Regions from separate parts of the Priestia sp. YIM B13489 genome, predicted to be linked through region 3. Evidence: riboswitches for the same ligand, from Rfam matches in the RefSeq annotation. Region 3 holds a riboswitch; each other region holds the start of a gene.
What was found. A riboswitch is a leader RNA that binds a small molecule or an ion and turns the genes downstream of it on or off. The one in region 3 is predicted to bind S-adenosylmethionine.
Positions count from the first base shown of each region.

Region 1: it holds a riboswitch for S-adenosylmethionine, as region 3 does, so the genes downstream of both, metK (methionine adenosyltransferase) here and mtnW (2,3-diketo-5-methylthiopentyl-1-phosphate enolase) in region 3, are expected to answer to the same signal.
Region 2: it holds a riboswitch for S-adenosylmethionine, as region 3 does, so the genes downstream of both, ACFX4W_RS25510 (hypothetical protein) here and mtnW (2,3-diketo-5-methylthiopentyl-1-phosphate enolase) in region 3, are expected to answer to the same signal.

Region 1 covers NZ_JBHZOQ010000053.1:2,003,012-2,005,277, forward strand. Annotated here, with positions in the region: gene pckA (phosphoenolpyruvate carboxykinase (ATP)) at 1-601, opposite strand, end outside; SAM riboswitch class I at 976-1,093, shown strand; gene metK (methionine adenosyltransferase) at 1,226-2,266, shown strand, end outside.
Region 2 covers NZ_JBHZOQ010000053.1:3,812,986-3,815,251, forward strand. Annotated here, with positions in the region: gene alaP (alanine permease AlaP) at 1-148, opposite strand, end outside; gene ACFX4W_RS25505 (DUF1540 domain-containing protein) at 466-624, opposite strand; gene ACFX4W_RS25510 (hypothetical protein) at 725-1,063, opposite strand; SAM riboswitch class I at 1,133-1,234, opposite strand; gene ACFX4W_RS25515 (hypothetical protein) at 1,356-1,652, shown strand; gene ACFX4W_RS25520 (GNAT family N-acetyltransferase) at 1,665-2,111, opposite strand; gene ACFX4W_RS25525 (hypothetical protein) at 2,193-2,266, opposite strand, start outside.
Region 3 covers NZ_JBHZOQ010000053.1:3,379,324-3,381,589, forward strand. Annotated here, with positions in the region: gene ACFX4W_RS23170 (pyridoxal phosphate-dependent aminotransferase) at 1-533, shown strand, start outside; SAM riboswitch class I at 664-770, shown strand; gene mtnW (2,3-diketo-5-methylthiopentyl-1-phosphate enolase) at 851-2,095, shown strand; gene ACFX4W_RS23180 (2-hydroxy-3-keto-5-methylthiopentenyl-1-phosphate phosphatase) at 2,092-2,266, shown strand, end outside.

The DNA of each region.
Region 1 (2,266 bases), 1.4 Mb from region 3:
TAGATTTTTTCATTTCACCAGCGTATTCAGTTCCTCCAATTAGCACAATACGTCGCTCTAACGAAAGAATAATGAAGGTTTCAGAGTTCGTCCCGTCTGTTTCAGGATCAGCTTTGAACGTTGGAGCTGCTACAATTGTAAACGGCTTCACATCATCATTTGTTTTTTGTTCGGCTGAAGGGCGAATGAATAACTGCTGAGCGAATAGGTTGTGCCATGCAAATTCATTAACTACTTGAATTGGTAACTGATACTTTTTATCAGCTCCAGCATATCCATTAAAAACAAAAAGTTCATCCTGCTTCTTTAAGTGAGTTAAGACTTTTTTGTATAGCGCATCGAATCGCTGAGCAGAAATTGGCTGATTGACAGGTCCCCATTCAACCGTTTTTGAAGACACAGCATCGCTTACAATAAATTTATCTAAAGGAGAGCGACCTGTATATTTTCCGGTTTCGACTGACACAGCACCTGTAGAAGTCAGCGTTCCTTCGCGTCGAGCTAGAATTTTTTCAACAAGTTGTGGAACAGATAATTGGTGTTTTGTTGTTTTTAATTGAAGCAAACCATTTAATTCGATAGACATATCAACAGTACTCATGTGCACTACCTTCCTTTTTTAGCTATTATTTATTCATTAATGTTTGAAATTTATAATTAGTATAACACATTTATTTAATTATTCTATACTATTTAACTAAAAATGTTTGTGTATTATAAAAAAATGTACGTTATACCTATTTTAGACACATGTATATGTGCTAGGAGCGAAAAAAGTGAAGCTGTTTTAAGTGAAATCCTCATTTTGATCTGTCTTATTAACTAAACTTAGTGATGATTCTTAATAAGGTGTACTATTTCGTAATTTGAGTATGTTACATTAAAACAGATTCAAACATAAAGAGATGATTTCCATTTGAATGTTGTTGACAGTGAAGCGCTTTTTCATGTATTATATGTCCTTGAACGGATACTCTCTTATCCCGAGCTGGTGGAGGGACAGGCCCTATGAAACCCAGCAACCATCGTCATTTTTTTGTGTAGACGATAAGGTGCTAACCTGATGCAAGGGCACAACCTTGATCGATAAGAGTGAAAGGCTTATGTAGAATTTGATACCTTTCCTCGATACAAGGAAAGGTTTTTTTATATTTTTTAACGTGTAATGAAAATAAGGGAATGAGTACCGTATCACAATGTATCGTATTTATAAGGAGGAAAACTGATGTCAACACAACGTCGTCTGTTCACGTCAGAATCTGTTACAGAGGGACATCCCGATAAAATTTGTGACCAAATTTCTGACTCAATTCTTGATGCTATCCTAGCAAAGGATCCAAATGCTCGTGTTGCTTGTGAAACAAGCGTAACAACTGGTTTAGTTTTAGTAAGTGGTGAAATTACAACTTCTACTTACGTGGATATTCCTAAAACAGTTCGTGAAACAATTAAAGGAATTGGCTATACTCGTGCAAAATACGGATTTGATGCTGAAACTTGTGCAGTATTAACATCTATCGACGAGCAGTCAGCTGATATCGCTGCTGGTGTAGACCAAGCGTTAGAAGCACGTGAAGGTCAAATGTCAGATGAAGAAATCGAAGCAATCGGAGCTGGAGACCAAGGGTTAATGTTTGGTTATGCATGTAATGAAACAAAAGAATTAATGCCTCTTCCAATTTCATTAGCTCATAAACTTGCTCGCCGTCTAACAGAAGTACGTAAAGAAGAAATTCTTCCTTACCTTCGCCCGGATGGTAAAACACAAGTAACAGTTGAATATGATGAAAACAACAAACCTGTTCGCATCGATACAATTGTTATTTCAACTCAGCATCACCCAGAAGTAACGTTAGAGCAAATTCAACGTAACTTAAAAGAATATGTTATTAATCCAGTTGTTCCAAACGAGTTAATTGATGAAAATACAAAGTATTTCATTAACCCAACAGGACGTTTCGTAATCGGCGGTCCTCAAGGAGATGCTGGTTTAACTGGTCGTAAAATTATTGTTGATACTTACGGCGGATATGCTCGTCACGGCGGCGGTGCATTCTCTGGTAAGGACGCAACAAAAGTAGACCGTTCAGCAGCTTATGCAGCTCGTTATGTTGCGAAAAACATTGTAGCAGCTGATCTTGCTGATAAATGTGAAGTACAACTAGCATATGCAATTGGTGTTGCACAACCAGTATCTATTTCAATTGATACATTCGGTACAGGAAAAGTTTCTGAAGAAGTACTAGTAGACGTAGTACGCAAAAAC
Region 2 (2,266 bases), 430 kb from region 3:
CCAATAATATTCCTGGCCCTGCTAATTTAATAGCAGATGCAGATCCAAGAAACAGTCCTACCCCTATGGCTGCTCCTAAGGACATCAGCGTCACATGTCTTTCTTCTAACCCGCGTTTCAATTCTTTCCCCTGAGTTTTCCCCTGCATAAACGTCTCCCCTTTTTCCAATCTGTCAAAACGAGATGAACACAGCCTTTTTTGTTAGCGCTTTCATATAAATTTGTGCTAAAAGACAGCTAGGCTGTATATTTGTATTCTATCACCTTTCCCTCACTTTTCTTTTGTCGAAAAACAAAAAAATTATCTTATCATTTTGTTTAAACGCACAATTAGACATAGGCACTACTTTTTTACTATGTATTTATTATTGCACTTAAGTAATAGTATTTTTTAAAAATAGAAAAACGCCGACTCAACTCCGTCAGCGCATCGTTCATTTTATGCTTTTTTATAAAAACTAGCATTTATCTCGCGGGTTCAAAAGTTTTACAGCCAGGTTCTTCCGTTTCAGAAACATGGTGACTACTTTCAGGACTCACAACGTAAATGGACTCTGCACTGCATTTATTTCCGGATTTCCAATACATGCACTCATTCACTTCACACAATACACCTTGAGCCACTGTTATCCCTCCTTTGCTTGTCTTATCTATTTACTACCCGAAATATAACGATTCTAACATTTTTACGCAAAAAAACCGCTTGTTTCTCAAGCGGATCTTTTTATTGCGTGTGTTCAACATACTGTTTTTTAGCTAAATATAACTCACGGCTCAGCGTGATCCGCCGTTCTCTCAAGTGCCTTAAGTTAGCCTGAAATTGTTCGTTAGTTGGCTCTTCTTGAATTAAGCGATACGTAAAAGAAATATCTTCATTTAACTGTTTAAAATCTTCCCATATCTCTTGAACTAGAGCGGATTGTTTTTCTTCAAATGAACGATTTTGATGCGTTTTTAGCGCCGCTAAAATTTCCTGCTGCCACGTTTCGTCTTTTATTTCTTTTGCTAATAAGTATAGATCTAAATAATCATTAATGCATAAATTCGTTTGTGTATTATTCAATGTCATCACCTTTTCTATACGAAATGTTTCTTCCTAAGAAGAGGATTTCATCATAGAAAAAGATTCCTCTTCTTATCTGTCAGAGCTAGGCTATGCTGGAATTAGCACCATTCAATAATTGTGGTTGCTGAGGTTTCAAAGGGCCAGTCCCTCCACCTCTCTAGATAAGAATATTTCGTTTTTAAATTATTTCTGACTATTCTAATATGTTTTATAGGTTACGTCAATAGCTTTTCAATAAAAAGAAAAAAGAAGTAAAATATGGTATGCTTTCATAAAGGATGGTGAGCACATGAAACGATATATGTTATCTGCTTTTTTGGGAAGCTTGCTGCTGCTTCTCAGCATTGCCTTTTCATCTACTTTCCATATTGCAATTGTCAAAACAACCGGAAGTATTGGAGGGATTATTTTAGCAGCAGCGGCTTTGATCATGAACGCGCTTGAAGCCCCCCCCTCCTCAGACAATACAGCTGGAGGAGCCGTTGAAGTACTAGATAAAGGCGCTGTTTGGGCTACTTATTTACTTTTACTTTCATTACCGAACCTCATCGCATGTATAACATCTTATGTTTTATGGACTCGCTGACATTCATCAACGTTACGGACGTTTTGCCACTTGGAAGCTCATTGATATTTGTTTATCTACAAAGCCAAGTTCACGATACACATGCTGTGCAAAATTCCCAGCATGAACGCTGAGTCTGATTTCAGGGTATCCTTTGATAGACAATTCATCAATTGCTTTTTGCATTAACGGCTTGGCTAAACCTTGCCCGCGGTATTCGGGTACAACATATAATTCGTAGATAAAGCCAATTTCTTCTTTTGAAAAGAAGTCGGTAGATGGGCCGATAAGAACCCAGCCTGCGAGTTTATTTTCTTGTCTTAAAACTAAATAATAACAGCCTTTTTCAAAGGCACTACCAACTAGTTCATTTACGCGTTCAGCTGACGGATGAAACTGCTTCATCGTTCCTTCAAACAGCGCATCAGCAGATTTCGTCCGAATTTCCTGTAATTCTTCTTCAGTAGCTTTTGCAATCATTATGGATCTCTCCTTTCGTGTTCGTTTTCCACATGCGAGGATAAATTCCTGCAAAAAAAGTCTTCGCCTAAGCGAAGACTTTTATTTAAATTCAAAATGTTCTTGATGATTGCCTCGTTCGTCCGTCCAGTTAATCATAATGTCTAAACTTGCCG
Region 3 (2,266 bases):
GGTTTGATGGTAAAAAGCCAATCAGTTTTTTACAGACTCCTGGTGCAAAAGAGACGGGAATTGAAATTTATACTCTTTCTAAAACGTATAACATGGCGGGATGGCGAGTTGGATTTGCTGTAGGAAATGAAAGTGTAGTAGAAGCTATTAATCTTCTTCAAGATCATATGTATGTCAGTCTCTTTGGGGCGGTTCAAGAGGCAGCAGCCGCAGCTCTGTTGGAATCTCAACAATGTGTGAATGATTTAGTTAAGCGCTATGAATCTAGACGCAATACCTTTATTCAAGGGCTTCGAGAAATTGGTTGGGATGTTACATCTCCAGCAGGCTCCTTTTTTGCATGGCTAAAAGTTCCTGAAGGATATACTTCCGAACAGTTTTCAGATTTACTCCTTGAAAAAGCCCACGTTGTAGTTGCTCCTGGTGTAGGCTTTGGAACATATGGTGAAGGCTATGTGCGCGTAGGACTGCTGACGGATGAAGAACGAATGAGAGAAGCTGTATCTCGAATAAAAAAATTAAATTTATTTTAAAAACGCATTGACAATCCTTTTTGAGTTGGCTTAATATGTAAGAAGTTAACGAGATTAATAACCGATAAATCCTAGCGGTATTTTTTATTTAGTATATAATCTACGAATTCAATTTAAATAAATAGCAACTTTCTTATTAGGAGTAGGTGGAGGGACTAGCCCGATGAAGCCCGGCAACCGACTTAACGCATGTTAAGCACGGTGCTAATTCTTGCAGCAGCAGCTGAGAGATAAGAAGAGCAACGAAAGCCTCTTCTTAATCACAGAAGAGGCTTTTTTTATTAACGATATTAAACAGCAAGGGAGTTTTTAGCATAATGAGCGAAATCGTTGCAAGCTACTTACTACATGATAATAAAGGAAATTTTCATAAAAAAGCGGAAGGAATTGCTTTAGGACTAACCGTCGGCTCATGGACAGATCTGCCGCTTTTAGATCAGCAACAGCTTCAAAAGCATAAAGGGCGCGTCGTGTCCGTAACTGAGCTTCAAGATTGCGAACGTGTAAACGGATATTTAGGCGGAGAAATTAAGCAGGCTATTGTCAAAATTGCTTATCCAACTGCCAACTTTTCAAGAGATTTACCGGCTATTTTAGTTACGGTTTTCGGAAAACTATCACTTGATGGAAAAGTGAAATTATTAGACTTGGATTTTCCTGATGAATTATTAGCTCAATTCCCAGGACCGCGCTTTGGAATAGAAGGTATCCGAGAGAAACTAGGCGTTTATGACCGTCCGCTTGTGATGAGTATTTTTAAAGGCGTGATTGGAAGAGATATGACGTATTTAACAACTCAGCTGCGTGATCAAGCGCTTGGCGGAGTGGATTTGGTTAAAGACGACGAGATTTTGTTTGATAGTGAACGAACACCTTTTGAAGCTCGCGTTACAGAAGGGAAAAAAGTACTGAATGAAGTATACGAAAAAACGGGACACCGCACGCTGTATGCTGTTAATTTAACGGGACGAACGTTTGAGTTAAAAGAAAAAGCGAGAAAAGCAGCTGAGCTAGGAGCCGATGCTCTTTTATTCAACGTATTTGCTTACGGGTTAGACGTACTGCAGGCACTTCGAGAAGACGATGAAATTAACTTGCCGATTATGGCACACCCAGCTGTTAGCGGAGCGCTTACGCCATCAGAGTTTTACGGTTTTTCAAATTCATTGCTGCTTGGAAAGCTATTGCGTTTAGCCGGAGCAGATTTCTCACTGTTTCCATCACCATACGGAAGCGTAGCGCTTTCTCTTGAAGATACGACAGGCATTGCCTACGAATTAACGCGTCCTGTATACAAATATAAGCAGTCTTTCCCGGTTCCTTCAGCAGGAATTCATCCTGGAATGGTACCGCAGCTTGTGAAGGACTTTGGAATCGACAGCATTATTAATGCAGGAGGCGGAGTTCACGGTCATCCAGACGGAGCTATCGGAGGAGGAAAAGCCTTCCGTGCGGCGATAGATGCAGTACTCTCTCATCAAACACTAGCCGAAAAAGCTGAAGAATCAAAAGAGTTGCAAAAAGCTTTGCAACTATGGGGAACAGTAGAGGTGAAAGCATGACATCGTTAAAAATCTTTTGTGACTTTGATGGAACAATTACAAATAGCGATAACATTATTGCTATTATGAAACAATTTGCTCCTCCGGAGTGGGAAAGTATTAAAGACGACGTGTTGGCACAGCGCGTCTCCATTCAAGAAGGAGTTGGGCAAATGTTCGCCTTGCTCCCAG